DNA from 3 places in the Methylosinus sp. is20ea genome. Region 2 is predicted to be linked to each of the others. Evidence: predicted binding sites of a transcription regulator. Region 2 holds the regulator's gene; each other region holds the start of a gene.
What was found. The regulator LexA, encoded in region 2, represses DNA repair genes until DNA is damaged. The targets are predictions, from matches to a motif close to TGTTCNNNNTGTGTTCNG.

Region 1 (5,880 bases), 1.3 Mb from region 2:
GACCGGAAAGCCGAGATTGAAGGAGAAGGCGTAGCTCGCGAAAGAGGCGAGCGCGGCGACGCGATAGCGCACGCGCAGCCGCAATTGGCGCAGCGCCAGCGCGTCATAGCCGGTGAGCGCGACGTAAGAGAGCGCGGTGAGCAGCAAAGCGGCGAAAATCTGCTCCGCGCTCATCGCCGCTATGGCGGCGCGGACGTCGGAGAATTTGACGCTCGAGATCGCGCTCGCCAGAGCAAAGCCCGCCAGCGCGAAGACGGCGAGGCTGGCGATTCCGCCGAGCGCCTTGCCGAGGCTCGGCGCGATATAGCGGCGGGCCGTCGAAAGGAGATCGAGGCCGGCTGCGCCCTGGTCCGGATTCGGCTTTTCGTCGGTGGGCGCGGCGACGCCCGTCTCGGTGAGATCGCTGTCTGGCCGCTTCAATTTCTCTTTTTCCTCGAGGCGTCTTCGAAAATGCGCAGAATAAGCCTCTTCGATACGACGTCGGGCGGCGGAGTTCAAAGGCGACCGACGGGCCTCGCGGCGTCCGTTCATAGGATTTTCGGGTCCCTGTTGCACGCGCCTTCCAGGCGCTCGCCCCTCGAAGGGGCGGCGGACGCTCGTTCACCGGAACGTCGAAAGAAAACGTCGCGGGGAAAGCATGGTTCGGTTTCGCCCCGAAGCGTGACAATAAGATGACGCGCCGGCGGGAACAGGCCATCAGAACAGGCCATGCACGAACCAGCGCGGCTGCGCGCTCTCGCGGCCGAGCAGTCCCTCGCGAAACAGCCAGAAACGGCAGCCTTCGCGGTCCTCCACGTAGAAATAGTCGCGGGTCGCGGCGTCCGCGGGCGCGCTCCACCATTGCGGCGCGATGCGCTCTGGCCCCTCATATGTCGCGAGCTCGTGCAGGAGCCGCCGCCAGCGAAAGCGCAGCGGAGGCCCGTCGGGCGTGAGCGCCACGGCCTCGATCGGCTCCGGCCGCTCGAACAGCCGCGAAGGCCGCGCCGGCGCGCCGCCTTCGCGGAGATGAGTGGGCGCCGCGGCCGCTTCCATCGCCGCGGCGGGGGCGGGGGCGGAGGCTGGTCGAAGCGCCACGGCGAGCTCTGGAATATGCGAGGCCTGCGGATAGACTCGCAGCACGCGACGGGGGCCGAGCCGCGCGCCGAGCCGGTCGACGAGATCGTCGAGGCTCGCGCGGCTTTCCTCTTCCCGACCGGCCAGATCGATTTTTCCGAGCCCGAGATATTCCTGCGGCGCGTCGCACAGCTCGACCCGCGCCGCGCCGAGCCGCAGCACGTCATAGCCATAGCCGGTGTCGAGCCCTTCCTCCGCCAGCACGGCGAGGCGCTCGCGCAGCAGCAGGGCGATCGTCTCGGGGTCGCGCAGCGGCCGGCTGGTCCCCGTCTCTATATGCGCGACCGCGCCGTCGACGCGGTAGAAGACCGCTTCGAGCTCCCGCGCGCCGACGCCATGGCGCTCGAGCAGCAGGCACAACTCGCGGGCGAGGCCGGCCAGCGTGCGCTCTATGTCCTCCTGCCGCGTGAGCCCCTCGGGAAAGCGGCGCTCGGCCATGAAATCCGGGGCCTCGAAGCGCGGCGAGATCGGCTCGCGACTGCGGCAGGCGATGGCGTCGAGCTGCGCCATGGCCTTTGTCCCGAGTCTTGCTGCGAGCGGCGCGCGCGGCCGCGCCAGCAGGTCGCCCAGGCTGCGCAGCCCGGCGCGGTCGAGCCTGTGGCGCGCCGTCTCGTCGAGAGCGAGCGCGGCGACGGGCAAGCGCGCGGCGATCGCCTCCAGCTCCGCCTGCGTCGCCCCCTCCGGCACATGGCGCAGGCGGGAGAAGCGCGCCAGCGCCCGCGCCAGCGCCGGGCCGGGCGCGATCGCCCCTCGGGCCGCGAAACCCTGGGCGGCGAGGCGGCGCTCGACCTCCGCCAGCAGCGCGGTCTCGCCGCCGAAGAGATGCGCCGCGCCGGTGACATCCATGAGGAGTCCGTCCGGCGGATCGGTCGCGGCGAGCGGCGTGAAGCGGCGGCACCAATCGGCGATCCGCCCGAGCAGATCGGCGTCGGCTCGGGGGTCGGCTTCCGCCAGCCGCAGAGCGGGGCGCATGGCGCGGGCGTCGGCGACCGTCATGCCGGGGACGAGCCCGGCCGCCTCGGCGCGCGCGTCGACGACGGTCAGCCGCTCGGCGCCGCCGAGCTTGGCCCAGACGGCGAAGGGCGCCTCAGGCGAGGGCGCGTTTTTGCGCGCGAGCCGGTCGGTCGGAAGGCGCGGCAGAAACAGGGCGAGGCAACGTATGGAAAGGCGCCCCATGGAACTCGGCCTCCTCATGGTCGAAGACGATGTCGCGCCATGCCTGCGGGTCGAAGGCGCCGACGATGCCGCGCGCCTTGACGACGCGCAGGCGAAAAGCGGGCGGGCCGGGCAGGGGCCGCGGCGCGCCCTCGGCCCGCGGCGGCGGCGCGCAGGCGGCGATCTCGAAGCGCGTCTCGGCGGCGCTGGCGAGTCTTTGCGCGGCGCCGGCCGCGCGTGGCAGCAGCAGCAGGCCGGCGCTCCCGTTGCGGCGGGCGGCGAGGGCCAGCCGCCGCGAGGCGGTGAGGTCGTAGGCGCCGGCCTCGGCCCAGCTCTCGGCCCAGCTCTCGGCGATGACGACGGCGGCGCCGCTTTTCAGCGCCTCCTCCATGGCCCAGAGCGTCTCGCGCGGGCGGCGGGTGCGCGCCAGCACCAGCCGCTCCGGCGGCAGGCCCGCCGCCTGCAGGCCGCGCCCATAGGGCAGGCCGAGCTCGCGCGCCGCCATATCCTCGGCGATCCAGACGATCCCGCCCTGCGGTCGCAGGCGCAAACGGCGCAGCGCGAGGGCGAAGGCGAAGCCGGCCGCCGCCGCCGCGTCGGTCGGCCGCGCCGGCAGCGCCTCGCTGAGGCCGCCGCCGCGGCCGGGATCGAACAGGCGCGACAGCCCGTCGTCCCGCAGGCTCGGCGTCGGAACGGCCGTGGGCGCCGCGCCGCCCGCCGTCTCCAGCGCGGCGATCCGACGACGCAAAAAAACAATGCGTTCCGATGAGCCGCTGCGCGACATCGGGTCCCCGATCTCCAGAGTGTTGCCTATTTGTTCTCAGACTGACTCCGCTGTGGGGGAGAGTCAAGCGGGGGTGTTTCCAGTTTCTCCCGATGGGCCGACCGGGAATAGCGGCCGGGGCTCGGCGGGGTCGCGCGTCCCGCTATCCGAAGTCCCGCTCGTCGAGCGCCAGCCGGGGAAAGGGCGTGAGCGGCTTTTCGGGCGTGTGATCGGAAAGCGTCATGCCCATGGACAGCACGTCGCGCCATGCCTCGAATTTGAATCCGACCTCGCGATAGACGCCGATCTCTCTCATCCCCAATGAGCGATGGAGGCCGATGCTGGCCTCGTTCGGCAGAGTGATCATGGCGAACAGACCATGGACGCCCTGGCGCTTCAAAAGCCCGAAAAGCATTTCATAGAGTCGTCTCGCGATGCGCTTCCGATGGTAATCGGGGTGGAGATAGACGGTCGCCTCGGCGGACCAGTCATAGGCCGCCCGGCCGCTGTATCGGCCCGCATAGACATAGCCCGCGATCCTTTCGCCATCCTCCGCGACGAGCCAAGGATACATCGCCATGCAGGCCTCTATGCGCCGCGACATTTCTTCCGTGTCGGGAGGCGTGGTCTCGAAGGAGACCGCCGTTTCGCGCACATAGGGCGCGTAGATGGACGCTATGGCGGCGGCGTCCTCCGGGCGGGCGGGTCTGATCGTCGGCATTGTGAAACGCCTCGGCTTGATCGGTCATGTCGTCAACTATATAATACGATATGTCCAATATAATGGAAAGTGTCGATCGAGCTCTCGCCAACCGCGTCCGCGAAGAACGAGAGGGCCGCCGCTGGTCGCTCGCGGAGCTCGCGGCGCGTTCCAGCGTCTCCAAGGCGATGCTGAGCAAGATCGAACGCGTCGAAGCGAGCCCGACGGCGAATACTCTGGCCCGGGTCGCCGCGGCCTTCGGCCTGACGCTGGCCGAATTGCTGAATTTCGAGCGGGCGGCGCCTCCTGCGCGTCTGCTGCGCGCCGACGGCCAGCCGATCTGGCGCGACCCGGAGACGGATTACCTGCGCAGGCAGATTTTCGTCGATCCGGGAGTGGATTTCGAATTGGTCGAGATCACTTTGCCGGCCGGCCGGAGCGTATTCTTCCCGGCGAGCGCCTATAAGGACCGCCGGCATGTCGTCTGGATTTTGGAGGGAGAGCTGCGTCTGCGGGAGGGCGACGAAGACCATCTCCTGTCCGTCGGCGACCGCCTTCGATTCGGCGAGCCGCAGGACGTGACCTATCTGAACGCCGCTTCCGAGCCGTGCCGTTATCTCGTGGCGGTCCTGCGGAGATAGGAGGCTTCGCCGAATGGCGAGAGCGTCACTCGATGGGCCGGGCCGTTCGCAATGCGGCGCTGAAGGCGGTGGCGCGCTAGCGTGCCAAGCCGCAGAAAATAAACACGCTTCCGCCTCTCCCCGGGGAAATTCCGCCGGGGAGGGCTGCTCGCGTCGACGAATGTGTCGCGTCTGGCGTCACGCAGGGACGCAAGTGTCGGGAACCGGACAAACCTCGGCGCAATGCGGAGACTCGCCGTCGCATTCCGTGCACTTCTTGGGGTCGATGATATAGGTGTCGCCCTTCATGCGAATGGCGGCGGTGGGACAGTCGAACTCACAAGCTCCGCAAACCGTGCATTGCGAAGCGATGATCTTCAAGGCCATTATGCTCTCCCCGATTGTGCTGGGGCGCGGCTCCCGTGGAAAGGCGCCGCGCGTCTCGACGCGACAGATGGGGGTAAGCAAGAATCGTTTCAATTTACCCGCGGCGGGTGCGGGCCGCTTCCGCTCGCGGCGGATCGTCGCGCCGACGCAGGGCGGCGACGGTTCGAAACCCCACATTGCTCGTAGACTAATAATCCGGTTTAATCCGCCGAGAATCTGCGCCCCGAGAATGCGTGAATGCGCGCCCCACGAACGCGCCGATGCGCGATAAAAGAACGAGGACGGAAATGCCTGTCGACACCAAGCATCCCGAGACCCTGGCCCTCCACGCCGGCTGGCGTTCCGATCCGGCGACCGGCGCCGTCGCGCCGCCCATCTATCAGACGACCTCCTATCAGTTCCGCGATTCGCAGCATGCGGCCGATCTCTTCGCGCTGAAGGAGCTCGGCAATATCTACACGCGCATCGGCAATCCGACGACCTCCATCCTCGAGGAGCGTCTCGCCGCGCTCGAGGGCGGCGTCGCGGCGCTCGCTCTTTCCTCGGGACAGGCGGCTTCGGCCTTTGCGCTGCAGAATCTGGCGCGCGCCGGCGACAATGTCGTCGCCTCCACCGATCTCTATGGCGGCACCTGGAATCTCTTCGCCAACACGCTGAAGGACCAGGGCCTCGAGGTGCGCTTCGTCGATCCGAGCGATCCGGAGAATTTTCGACGCGCCACCGATGATCGCACGCGCGCCTATTACGCCGAGACTCTGCCCAATCCCAAGCTCACCGTCTTCCCCATTGCGGAAGTGGCGGCGATCGGCCGCGAATATGGCATTCCGCTCATCGCCGACAACACCGCGGCGCCGCTATTGGTGAAGCCGCTCGAGCATGGCGCGGCGATCGTCGTCTATTCGACGACCAAATATATCGGCGGCCATGGCACGTCGATCGGCGGCGCCATCATCGACGGCGGTAATTGCGATTGGGAGAAATTTCCCGAGCGTCAGCCTGCGCTCAACACGCCGGATGCGAGCTATCACGGCGCGGTCTGGGTGGAGGCGGTCAAGCCTCTCGGCCCCGTCGCCTATATCATCAAGGCGCGCACGACATTGCTGCGCGATCTCGGCTCAGCGCCTTCGCCCTTCAATTCTTTC
Region 2 (5,880 bases):
CGAAGGATGTCGCGCTTATAGCAGAAATGCGCGGGCGGCGCGCCCGCAGCGCGCTTCACTTCTCCTTCGCCGCGCCGCCTTCCGGCTCGACGCGCGGCAGCAGCGGCGCCGCGGCCCCGCTGCGCTTGATCAGCGCGGCGGCGTCCGGCGCGAAAACAGGATCGTCCCAGGCGCCGGAGAGATCGAAGCCGATCTGCACGCCCTTCTCGCGCGGCTTGCCGGCGGCGTCCGCCTCATTGGCCTGCGCCTTCATCGCGAGGCTGCGCTCGGGAATGCGCGTCTGGCCGGCGAAGGCCAGCGAGAAGCCCGGCCCATGCGCCTGGCCATCCTCTATGTTCGCCGTTCCCTTCACGATCTTGATGGTCGCGCTGGCGCGGTCCACCAATGAATGGCCGGAGCGAATGTCCATCGCGCTCGACAATGGCCGCTTGTCGATGCGGCGCAGCGCGCGCTCGAGATCTATGCCGCCGACCTCGCCCTCCGACAGGGAGAGGCTGGCGCGGCCGTCGAGATCGCGCATGATCTGCGCGACATTGTCGCCTGTCGCGTCGAGCGTGAAGGTCGCGTCCAGCGCGCCGCCGAGATCGGGCCGCGCCGCGAGGTCCCAGGCCAGCGCGCCGGCGTCGACGCCGGTCAATTGCCCATTGCCGTGGAATTCGAGGGCGCCCGCCGCATTGGCGGCGAAAGTGGCGCGGCCTTTCACCGTGCCCTTATAGGCCTGCGCTTCGGCGAGCGCGAGCTCGAGGCGGCCGCCGCGCAGCAGCAGCGACAGCGCGGCGTCTTCCAGGTTCAGCCGCAATATGCGGGCGCGCGTCGCCGAGAGGCGCAGATCGACGTCAGCCTCCTGAATGTCCGGCAGTAGGAAAGCGTCGCGGCTCCATTGGCCGTCCGCGCCGGAGAGCGCCGGCAGATCGGCGATCATCGGCTTCAGCGACACGAAATTGCTGGCGAGAGTCGCATGGACGATCGGCTTGTCGCCCTCGTGGCGCAGCGCGAAGGAGCCCTCGAACTCATTGTCGTCGGCCGAGAGCTTCAGATCGGTGAGCTGGAAATCGCGCAGCCCGACGCTGGCCTTGGCGGAGAGCTGCACATTCTCGAAAGGACCCGGCAGCGGCGCGCTCACCTTGGCGAGGCCGAGCGCATGGCGCAGCGACGGCGAGGAGCCGCTCAGACGCCCCATGTAGCGCGGCTTGGCCCCGAGCTGGCCGAAACCCTCCGCCTCCAGCCGCAAGCTGTCGGAATCGAGCCTCACAGTGACCGGCGTCTGCTCGCCGCGCAACAGCGCGCCGGGCTTGAGCACCCACAGCATGGCGCGCGGACGCTCGCCGCCCCAGGAGAAGGCCGCGTCGAGCGTCGCCGGCGAGCCGACGGTGCGCCAGTCGAGCGTCGCGTCTATGTCCTGGAGCGTCTCCTCGCCGCCGGCATATTTGAGCCGCGCGACGCCGGAGACGATGGAGACGCCGCCGAGCCGCGCGCGGTCCGCTTTTTCGGCCGCGGGCGTCGAAGGCCGCGCCGCCGCAGCGCGCACCGCGGCGCCGGCGGTGGTCATCGGCTTGCGGTCGAGATCGACCTCGATCGAGGGGCGAATCAGCTCGACGTCGGCGATCTCGAGCCGGCCGGCGAGCAATGGCAGGAGCAGCACATTGCCGTGCAGCCGCTCGGCCTCGATGGTGAGCGCGGCGGTCGGATCGGCGAAGGCGATGCTGTCGATGGTGATGTGCGGGCGCGGCAGCAGCGAGAAGGTCGAGCGCCCCTTGGCGGCGATATAGAGCCCGGAAGAGGCGTTGAGCTGGCCGGAAATCTCCTCGAGCAGCGCGCTGGTGGAGAAGGTCCAGGGCGCGAGCGCGGCTCCGAGCGCCACCGCCGCGACGGCGCCGAGCGCCAGCAGCCAGCGGCGCGAGGGGCGCGCGAAATGCAGACGGCGGCCGACGGCCATGGGCTTCGATCCTTCGAGTTCGCGCATTGGGCCGGTCGAGTGCGACATTCCATCGTCCATGCAGAAAGAGGCGGGCGTCCATGCAGAAAGAGGCGGGGCGGCCGCAAGAGCCGCGGGCGACGCAGCGCGCGCCCCTACGCGAGGCGCGATACGCTCGAGACACGCCTTATTCGCTTGTCCGCCGCGCGAAAAGGCCCGCGCGCGAGAAGCGCGCGAGGCCGGGAACATGGCCGCAAAGGGCGGCGAGATCGTGGCGGCGAGCCCGACCTCAGTATTTGCGCAGAAGGCTGACCAGCCGGCCCTGGATGCGTACGCGATCCGGCCCGAAAATGCGCGTCTCATAGGCCGGATTGGCGGCCTCGAGCGCTATTGAAGCGCCGCGCTTGCGCAGGCGCTTCAGCGTCGCCTCCTCCTCGTCGATGAGGGCGACGACGATATCGCCCGTGTCGGCGGTGTCCTGCTTCTTCACCACGACGACGTCGCCGTCGAGAATGCCGGCCTCGATCATCGAATCGCCGCGCACCTCGAGCGCGAAATGCTCGCCGCCGCCGAGCATGTCCGGCGGCAGATTGATGGTGTGGCTGCGGCTCTGCAGCGCGGAGATGGGCGTGCCGGCGGCGATGCGGCCCATGACCGGGATCGCCACCTGCTGATCGGACTCCGGCTCCCCGGCCGGGACCGACCGCATGCGGCCGAGCGCGCCCTCTATGACGGAGGGCGAGAATTTGCCGCCGCGCGCGGCGACGCGGGGGGTCGCCGATTCGGGCAGGCGCAGCACCTCGAGCGCGCGGGCGCGATTGGGCAGACGACGAATGAAGCCGCGCTCCTCGAGCGCGAGAATGAGCCTGTGAATGCCGGATTTGGACCGCAGATCGAGCGCGTCCTTCATCTCGTCGAAGGAGGGCGGCACGCCGGTCTCCTTCAGGCGCTCATGGATGAAGCGCAGCAAATCGCTCTGTTTCTTGGTCAGCATAGGAGAACCCCCGGCGCCGCCCGGCCTGCGGCGCGCTTCCATCTGGCGCGCGCATGATGGCGCGCCTTCATAAACAAATCATGAACAGGAGGATAGGCGTTCTCGGTGCGTTCCGCAAGGGTGGTGTCGCGAGTCCCCGTATCGGCCAAGCGCCAAGGCAAATTCACCGCTTGATCGAGATCGTTCCCGGATAAATCTCGATGAAAACGCGCCTTCCTTCGTGGCCTCGGCTTCGTTGCCATTCGTGCTCGATCACCGACATCGCGTCAACGGCGCGCTGCGCAGCCTTCACGGTTTCACAGGAAAATTTGATAAGGCTCAGATTTATAAATCGCTTTTTGCTGATCCCGTTTTCTTTCGCGAGTTGCTTCATATCGCCGTCGAGGCTCACGAGGATGGCGGCGTTTGCCTCCGCTAATGTGCAAACAAGTGGGTCTGGCGAGCCTCGCGCGCCCGCTTCTCGAAGAAAGATCACATGGTGCCCCGCATCAGAAAAGACGCGCCCGACGCCGTCCGGCACGCATTCGTCGAGGAACAAACGTAGGCAATTCTTCTCTATCACGCGGCCTTGATTTTCGACTTGTAGGAAATTGCAGCTTCTATGTCTTCTCTCATAAGCGTCGGATATTCAGATCGGATCTGCTCGACGGTGTATCCAGCGTCGGCAAAGCTCTTGATCGCTTTCACAGGGACTCGTGTTCCAGCGATTACCGGAGAATTACTAACGACGTGGCGATGCGTCTCCACCATCCCGATCATCGAAGAAGAGCGCTCCGACATTTGCTGCACGTCGCGCTTGGTGTCAGAAACGACTTTTTCGAGCGGTATTCCAATCGCATATTGCCCGCTCACGATCTCTTTTTGCTTCCCGTCGGCAGGGTCCACAAAATTCACTTTCCGCTTGAGAACATACAGAGTTGTTCGAGCCCAAGCGCCATTGTCCATCGCGCACAGCTTTTTTGCCACTTCGCGAAGATGCTGCACAGACACGGAATACTGCTTTGTGAGCACATTCAGCACTCGTAAGGCAGCGATATCCTGAAACGAATAGACGCGACTAAATGGCGCACGCCGATCGGCGGCCGCAAACTGCGGGGAAAACAGTCGCGTCTTATCCCAATAACGGAGTTGGTTCACGGTGATCCCGGTAAGACGGGACGCCTGCTCCTCCGTAAAGGCCGAAACGATCTCATCGTGCGGTTTTTGAGCCATAAAGCACCCTACCGCGTTTAAATAGATCACAAAAGATAGAAATACGACAGCCGAACCATGATCGGGCGCCAGCTAAAGCGCGACATTCACGAGATGTCCAGCGTCCCCTATCATACGTCTCGGAGAACGCGAGTTCGCGCGACGCCTCTCGAAATAGGGTCAAGTCCACACCAAACTCAAATCCCCCTCACTGCGCCGCCGCCGCCTCCACCCCCAGCATCGGCCGCACATGCCGCGCGAAATCCTCGAGCGAGCGCAAATTCTTCTCCGCATCCCGCGAGATCGGCTTCAGCAAGATCGACCGCGCGCCCGTCTCCTCGCGATAGGCGGCGATCTTCTCGGCCACCTCGTCGAAATCGCCGATCAGCGAGCGCTGCAGCAGCCCCTCCTCGGTCAGCGAAGGCGGCGCCGCCCCGTCCTGGCGGGCGAAATTGCCGCGCATGCGCTCGGCGAAGCGGGCGAAGAAGGGAACCGCCTCGGCCAGCGCCTGCTCGCGTCGCGGCGCCGCGAAATAAAAGCGCGCCAGTGTGAAGCGCGGATCGCCCTCCGGCCCGGCCGCCTCGCGATAGATGCGCAGCGTCTCTGTAATCTGCTCGATCGGGAAAGGCGGGCCCGCCATCACGCCGAAGCCATTGCGCGCGGCATAGCGAATCGCCCCCGGAGTCGTCGTGGCGAGATAGGTCGGGATCGGCTTTTGCAACGGGCGCGGCGTGATGCTCAGGCCATTGGCCTCGTAATGCGCGCCGGTGAACGTCACCTTGTCTTCATAGAGCAGGCGGTTGACGAGGCCGAGCGCCTCCAGGGTCATCTCCCGCGCCTGATCTTTGCCGGCGCCGAAATGCCGGTTCTGCAATTCGAATGGGCCGCCGCGCGCCACGCCGAACTCGAACCGCCCCTTGGACAGAAGATCGATCGTCGCGACATCCTCCGCCACCTGGATCGGATTGCGAAAGGCGAGCAGAACCGCGGCCGAGCCGAGCCTTATCGTCGTCGTCACGCCGGCGAGATAGGACAGCAGCGCGAGAATGGAGGGGCAGACGGCGTCCGGCTCGAAATGATGCTCGGCGATCCAGGCCTCCTCGAAGCCGAGCGCCTCCGCATGACGCACGAGGCGCGTCTGCGTCTCGAAGCAGAGCGCGTAATCCTGCTGTGGATTTTCGTAAGTGCAGAAGACGCCGAACCGCATGGCGATGCTCTCGAGATGCGCGCCGCCGCTCGGAGCGCGCGCCGCGCGTGGCTATATACGGCAGTTATATATCGTCATACAGGATATGGACGGCGACGCCCACCCGCAAGCGCAAAATCATTGGCGTTTCGTGCGAATTTTGGTCAGATTGGAGAAGCCTTTGTCCATTCCGTCGGATAGGCGCTAATAGAAGAATCGAATAAAGCGACGGGAAATAGATATTGATCGATGGTCGTCGCTGTGGCGATTTTCCGATAGAGAGAGTTGAAAAAGTCGTCGCCGTCGGCATTGTCGAGGAATGGCGAGCGCCGCTCGGGGGCGGCGCTTCGGTTCGCTCACGACGCCGCCCGCAGGGCGCGCTGGATTTCGGAGGATTTCATGTCGGTAGCCGCCTTGCCATCCCGGCATTTTCTGAGCCGGGAGCGCTCCATCGCAGCGCATGGCTTCAATCGCTGGCTGGTGCCGCCGGCTGCTCTCGCCGTGCATTTGTGCATCGGCATGGCTTACGGCTTCAGCGTGTTCTGGCTGCCGCTGTCGCGCGCCGTCGGCGGCGCCGAGCCCAAGGCCTGCCCG
Region 3 (5,880 bases), 1.6 Mb from region 2:
GCCTCGCGACCATCCGCATCGCGCGCGACGGCTCCGTCGCCAGCGGCCATGAGGTCAGCCCCGATCTCGCCTCCTCGAACATCGGACAGTGACGAATGGCGAAATTCACGCTCGAGACGCGCGACGGGACGAGGTCGGAGATCGCCGGCAAGGATCGCGCGACGATGATGAAGCTGATCCGCAAATCGGGCGTAGAGGAGCTGGTCGCGGAATGCGGCGGCAGTTGCACCTGCGCCACCTGCCAAATCTATGTCGATCTGCCCGACGGCGTCGCCATGCCCCCCATGGAGCCCGCCGAGGCCATCATGCTGGCCAAGGCCGCCAACCGCGAGCTCAATTCGCGCCTCGCCTGCCAGATGAAATTCGACTCGGGCCTAGACGGTATGCATGTCCGCATCGCCCCGGAGGATTACAGCAATAGCTAGCGGCGCAGCGGGCGGAGCGTTCTCATGCGACATCGCAAGCTCGGCCGGTCGGGCCTCGACTGCGCCCCCCTCGTGCTCGGCTGTCACGTCTTCGGCTGGACGGTGGACGAGGCGACCTCCGGCGCCATTCTGGACGCGTTCGTCGATCGCGGCTTCGCGCTGATCGACACCGCCGACACCTATTCGACCTGGGCGCCCGGCCATAAGGGCGGCGAGTCCGAAACGATCATCGGCAATTGGCTGAAGGCGACGGGCAAGCGCGATCGGGTTCTGATCGCGACCAAGGTCGGTGGCGATATGCCAAATCTGGGCAAGGGCCTCTCCCGCGCCCACATCATCCGCTCGGCCGAGGAGTCGCTGCGTCGGCTCGGAACCGATCGGATCGATCTCTATCAGGCGCATTTCGACGACACCGCGGTCTCGTTCGACGAGACGCTGGAGGCTTTCGCGCGCCTCATCCAGAGCGGCAAAGTGCGGGCCATCGGCGCGTCCAATTATTCGGCGCCGCGCCTCGCCGAGGCGCTGGCGACCGCGCGAGCCCATGGGCTGCCGCTGTTTTCCTGCCTGCAGCCGCATTACAATCTCGTCACCCGCGCCTTTTACGAAGGCGATCTGCGCCGGCTGTGCCTCGAGGAGGATTTGGGCGTCATTCCCTTCCGCGCGTTGGAAGCGGGATTCCTCACCGGCAAATATCGCTCGATGGAGGATACGGTCGGCGCGGCGCGCGGCGCCGTCGTCGCGCGCATTCTCGACGATCGCAGCCTCGATATTCTGCGCGAGCTCGACCGCGCCGCCACGCAATTCGCCGCCACTCCGGCGCAGATCGCCATCGCCTGGCTGCTGGCCCAGCCGGGCGTGACCGCGCCGATCGTCAGCGTCACCAGCCTCGCCCAGCTCGCGGAGATTTTCGGCGCGATGACGCTGACGCTCGACGCGCGAACGCTGATGCGGCTCGACATGGTGAGCGCATGAGCGCCATTGCCCGCTTTCGGCTCCCGGTCTAGGAATAATCGACGAATGAGACGGGAAAGAGGAGCCGAAATTGACAGCCGCCGCCACGGCCGAGGCGCCGCGCAAAAGCGCGCATAGTCTCTATCTGCAAGTGCTCGCCGCCATCGTGCTCGGCGCATTGCTCGGCGTCTATTTTCCCGACATCGCCATGAGCCCCTGGATGGAGGCGATGGGCAAGGGCTTCGTCAATCTCATCAAAATGGTGATCGCGCCGATCATCTTCTGCACCATCGTCTCCGGCATCGCCCATCTCGAGAGCGCCGCCAAGGTCGGGCGCGTCGGCGTCAAGGCGCTCGTCTATTTCGAAGTCGTCTCGACCATAGCCCTGGCGCTCGGCCTTCTCGTCGGCAATGTGCTGCGGCCGGGCGAAGGTTTTTCGGGCAAGGCGGACACTGCCGCCGTCGCCAAATATCTTGAGCCGACCGCGCAGCGCAGCCCGGTCGAATTCGTGCTCGGCGTCATTCCCGACAGCGTCATCGGCGCCTTCGCCAGAGGCGATATTCTGCAAGTGCTGCTGTTCTCTATCCTCTTCGGCTTCGCGCTGATGGCGCTCGGCGAGCGGGGCAGGGCGCTGGGCGGCTTCATCGACGAGGCCGGCCACGCCATGTTCGGCGTCATCGCGATCGTGATGAAGGCGGCGCCGCTCGGCGCTTTCGGCGCCATGGGCTATACGGTCGGCAAATATGGCTCGCAGTCGCTGCTGAGCCTCGCTTGGCTGGTCGGCTCCTTCTATATCACCTCCATTTTATTCGTTGTCGTCGCGCTCGGCGTCGTCGCGCATTTCGTCGGCTTCAGCATTTTCCGCTTCCTCGCCTATATTCGCGACGAATTGCTGATCGTGCTCGGCACCTCTTCGTCGGAGAGCGCGCTGCCGCAGCTCATGGAGAAGCTCGAGCGCTTGGGCTGCTCGAAATCGGTCGTCGGACTCGTCGTGCCGACCGGCTATTCCTTCAATCTCGACGGCACCAATATCTATATGACGCTGACGAGCCTGTTCATCGCCCAGGCGCTCGGCGTCGAGCTCTCGGCGGGACAGCAATTCGTCATTCTCACCGTGGCGATGCTGACGTCGAAGGGCGCCTCGGGCGTGACCGGCGCCGGCTTCATCACGCTTGGCGCGACGCTCGCCTCGATCGACCCGCGTCTCGCGCCGGGCATGGCGATCGTCATCGGCGTCGATAAATTCATGAGCGAATGCCGCGCGCTCACCAATATTTGCGGCAATGGCGTGGCGACAATCGTCGTCGCCTGGTGGGAGGGCGAGCTCGACCACGACAAGCTCGCCGCCGGCCTCTCGCGCCGCATCGACCCGAGCGATGTGGAAACCGCAATCACGACGCAATGAGCGGGGGCATTGCGCCCGCCCGACGCGGATGCTAGAACAAAAAAAGAACATCGCGCGAATTGTGGACAAGGCGGCGGAACGCCTTCGCGCTCGCGCGTTTCGGACTAAGGTGCCTCGGACATTCATAAGCGGAGAGGGTCATGGCGGGCAGCGTCAACAAGGTCATCCTGGTGGGGAATCTGGGCCGCGACCCGGAAGTGCGCACACTGCCGTCGGGCGACCGCGTCGTCTCTTTCTCCGTGGCGACGACGGAATCCTGGCGCGATCGCAGCAGCGGCGAGCGCAAGGACCGCACGGAATGGCACAATGTGTCGATCTTCAACGAGAATCTCGGGAAGATCGCCGAGCAATATTGCCGCAAGGGCTCCAAGATCTATCTCGAGGGCCAGCTGCAGACGCGTGAATATCAGGACAAGGACGGCGTGCAGCGTCGGGCGACCGACGTCGTGCTGCAACGCTTCCGCGGCGAGCTGACGCTGCTCGACAGCAAAGGCGGCGGTCGCGGCGAGGGCGATTATGAAGGCGGCGGCGGCTCCTATCAGTCGAGCGGCGGCGGCGGCGGCTCCAGCTTCGGCCGCTCCTCGCCGATGGAGCGCCCGCCCGCCGAGCGTTCTCCCGCGCCGGCTAGCGGTGGACGTCTGTCGGAGCAGCTCGACGACGATATTCCGTTCTGATGGTCGAGGCGCATCGCGCCTCGACGGGAGTCGCTGGTTGCGCTGAGCCCCCCTCACCCGCTGCGCGAGGGGGGCTGCGGGCGGTTCGTGAAGTTTCGATGACGGGCGCAATCTACTCCCTCTCCCGCACAGCGGGGGGTGGGGAGGGGGCGCTTCCGGCTCTCACAATCGCTACGACCCGCGCGAGCGCAGCCCATTCGTCCGGAATTCCCGTGTCTGCGGCCGCGCGCCGTTCTGGCCCGTGCGGCGGCCTTCGCCGGCCTTGCCGGTTCCCGCGGGTTGCCAGCCCGGCACCAGATGGTGCTTGCCCGGGCCGATGAGATCGGCGCGGCCCATCGCCTTCAGCGCATCGCGCAGCACGGGCCAGTTCTCGGGATCGTGATAGCGCAGAAAGGCTTTGTGCAGGCGGCGCTGGCGCAGGCCCTTCACCGCATCGACCTTCTCCGACGCGCCGCGCCGCACCGGCTTCAGCGGATTGAAGCCCGAGTGATACATGGCCGTCGACAGCGCCATGGGCGAGGGCAGATAGGTCTGCACCTGATCGGCGCGATAGCCGTTCTTCTTCAGCCATAGCGCCAGATTCAACATATCCTCGTCGCTCGTGCCCGGATGGGCCGCGATGAAATAGGGGATGAGGAAATATTGCTTCTTGGCCGCCTGCGCCGCCGCGTCGAACAGACGCTTGAAGCGATCGTAGGAGCCTATGCCGGGCTTCATCATTTTGGCGAGCGGGCCGCTCTCCGTATGTTCGGGCGCAATTTTGAGATAGCCGCCGACATGATGCTCGACCAGCTCGCGCACATAGGCCGGGCTCTTCACCGCGAGATCATAGCGCACGCCAGACGCCACCATCACTTTCTTCACGCCGGGCAGCGCGCGCGCCTTGCGATAGAGCTGGATCAGCGAGTCGTGGCTGGTCTCGAGATTCTTGCAAATGTCCGGATAGACGCAGGAGGGCCGCCGGCACAGCGCCTCGGTCTCGCGGTCCTTGCAGGCGAGGCGATACATATTCGCCGTCGGCCCGCCAATGTCGGAGATGATGCCGGTAAAACCCTCGGTCTTGTCGCGGATCATCTCGATTTCTTTGAGGATCGAGCCTTCCGAGCGCGACTGGATGATGCGCCCCTCATGCTCGGTGATGGAGCAGAAGGAGCAGCCGCCGAAGCAGCCGCGCATGATCGTCACCGAATGACGGATCATCTCCCATGCAGGGATAGCCTGCGTGTAGGAAGGATGCGGCGCGCGCGCAAAGGGCAGATCATAGACGCCGTCCATTTCCGCCATGGTCAGCGGAATGGGCGGCGCGGTGAGCCAAATATCGCGCGTTCCGTGACGCTGGGTCAGCGCGCTCGCATTACCGGGATTGCTCTCCCGATGCAGCACGCGCGAGGCGCGGGCGTAGGATTCGGGGTCATTGGCGACCTGCTCGAAAGCGGGCAGGCGGATGACGACAGTCTCGCTCTGCGCGTCCTTGCGTATGCGGCCTTCGTCCGGCCCGTCAATGTCCTCGGCCGAGGCCTCGAGCCAGCCCTCGGGCGTGGCGTCGCGCGTGAAGGCGACGCCGCGGACATCGGCGAAATCCTGCGCCATGCCGCGCTTGGCGATGCGATGCGCGACCTCGACGAGGGCGCGCTCGGCGTTGCCATAGAGCAGCAGATCGGCCTTGGCGTCGAAGAGGATGGAGCGGCGGACCTTGTCCGACCAATAGTCGTAATGGGCGATGCGCCGCAGCGACGCCTCTATGCCGCCGAGCAGGATCGGCGCATCGGGGAAAGCCTCGCGGCAGCGCTGGGCGTAGACGATGACGGCGCGATCGGGCCTTTTGCCGCCTTCGCCGCCGGGCGTGTAGGAATCATTGTGCCGCAGCCGCCGGTCGGAGGTGTAGCGGTTCACCATCGAATCCATATTGCCGCTGGTGACGCCGAAGAAGAGGTTCGGCTTGCCGAGCGCGCGGAAGGCGGAAGCGTCGCGCCAGTCCGGCTGGGCGATAATGCCGACGCGAAAACCCTGCGCCTCCAAGAGGCGGCCGATGATGGCCATGCCGAAGCTCGGATGGTCGATATAGGCGTCGCCGGTGACGAGGATGATGTCGCAACTGTCCCAGCCGAGCGTCTCCATCTCGGCGCGCGACATGGGCAGAAAAGGCGCGACGCCGAAGCGATGCGCCCAATGCTTGCGATAGGAGAACAGCGGCTTGGCCGCGCCTCGATCTTCGGCGGCTTTCGTCATGGTCTCGTGAATATCATGGAACGCGGGCCGGATGCGAGGAGCCTGACACCCTGGCCCTCGCTAGACGATCTTCGCGAATGCCGCCGCGCCGGCCTTGCCCGGCGGCTCGCGCGCGGCCTGTGGCGCGCGCAGCGCTTCGGCGAGCGCGCCTTGCGGATCGGCGGCGCCTTCGAAGATCGCCTCGACGCATTTGACG

Region 1: the regulator LexA is predicted to act here: its motif matches at 3,073-3,090, upstream of AC6IY7_RS06070 (ImuA family protein).
Region 3: the regulator LexA is predicted to act here: its motif matches at 2,814-2,831, upstream of ssb (single-stranded DNA-binding protein).

Annotation. Positions count from the first base shown of each region.
Region 1 covers NZ_AP046088.1:1,319,454-1,325,333, reverse strand. The annotation lists gene AC6IY7_RS06080 (lysylphosphatidylglycerol synthase domain-containing protein) at 1-531, opposite strand, end outside; gene AC6IY7_RS06075 (Y-family DNA polymerase) at 697-2,289, opposite strand; gene AC6IY7_RS06070 (ImuA family protein) at 2,201-3,016, opposite strand; gene AC6IY7_RS06065 (GNAT family N-acetyltransferase) at 3,195-3,752, opposite strand; gene AC6IY7_RS06060 (helix-turn-helix domain-containing protein) at 3,815-4,372, shown strand; gene AC6IY7_RS06055 (4Fe-4S dicluster domain-containing protein) at 4,550-4,738, opposite strand; gene AC6IY7_RS06050 (O-acetylhomoserine aminocarboxypropyltransferase/cysteine synthase family protein) at 5,026-5,880, shown strand, end outside.
Region 2 covers NZ_AP046088.1:2,588,534-2,594,413, reverse strand. The annotation lists gene AC6IY7_RS11995 (AsmA family protein) at 56-1,936, opposite strand; gene lexA (transcriptional repressor LexA) at 2,205-2,909, opposite strand; gene AC6IY7_RS11985 (DUF5615 family PIN-like protein) at 3,073-3,447, opposite strand; gene AC6IY7_RS11980 (DUF433 domain-containing protein) at 3,468-4,121, opposite strand; gene AC6IY7_RS11975 (LLM class flavin-dependent oxidoreductase) at 4,309-5,307, opposite strand; gene AC6IY7_RS11970 (OFA family MFS transporter) at 5,686-5,880, shown strand, end outside.
Region 3 covers NZ_AP046088.1:168,316-174,195, reverse strand. The annotation lists gene mtnC (acireductone synthase) at 1-92, shown strand, start outside; gene AC6IY7_RS00930 (2Fe-2S iron-sulfur cluster-binding family protein) at 96-425, shown strand; gene AC6IY7_RS00925 (aldo/keto reductase) at 450-1,397, shown strand; gene dctA (C4-dicarboxylate transporter DctA) at 1,468-2,781, shown strand; gene ssb (single-stranded DNA-binding protein) at 2,922-3,455, shown strand; gene AC6IY7_RS00910 (YgiQ family radical SAM protein) at 3,627-5,684, opposite strand; gene AC6IY7_RS00905 (ArsR/SmtB family transcription factor) at 5,745-5,880, opposite strand, start outside.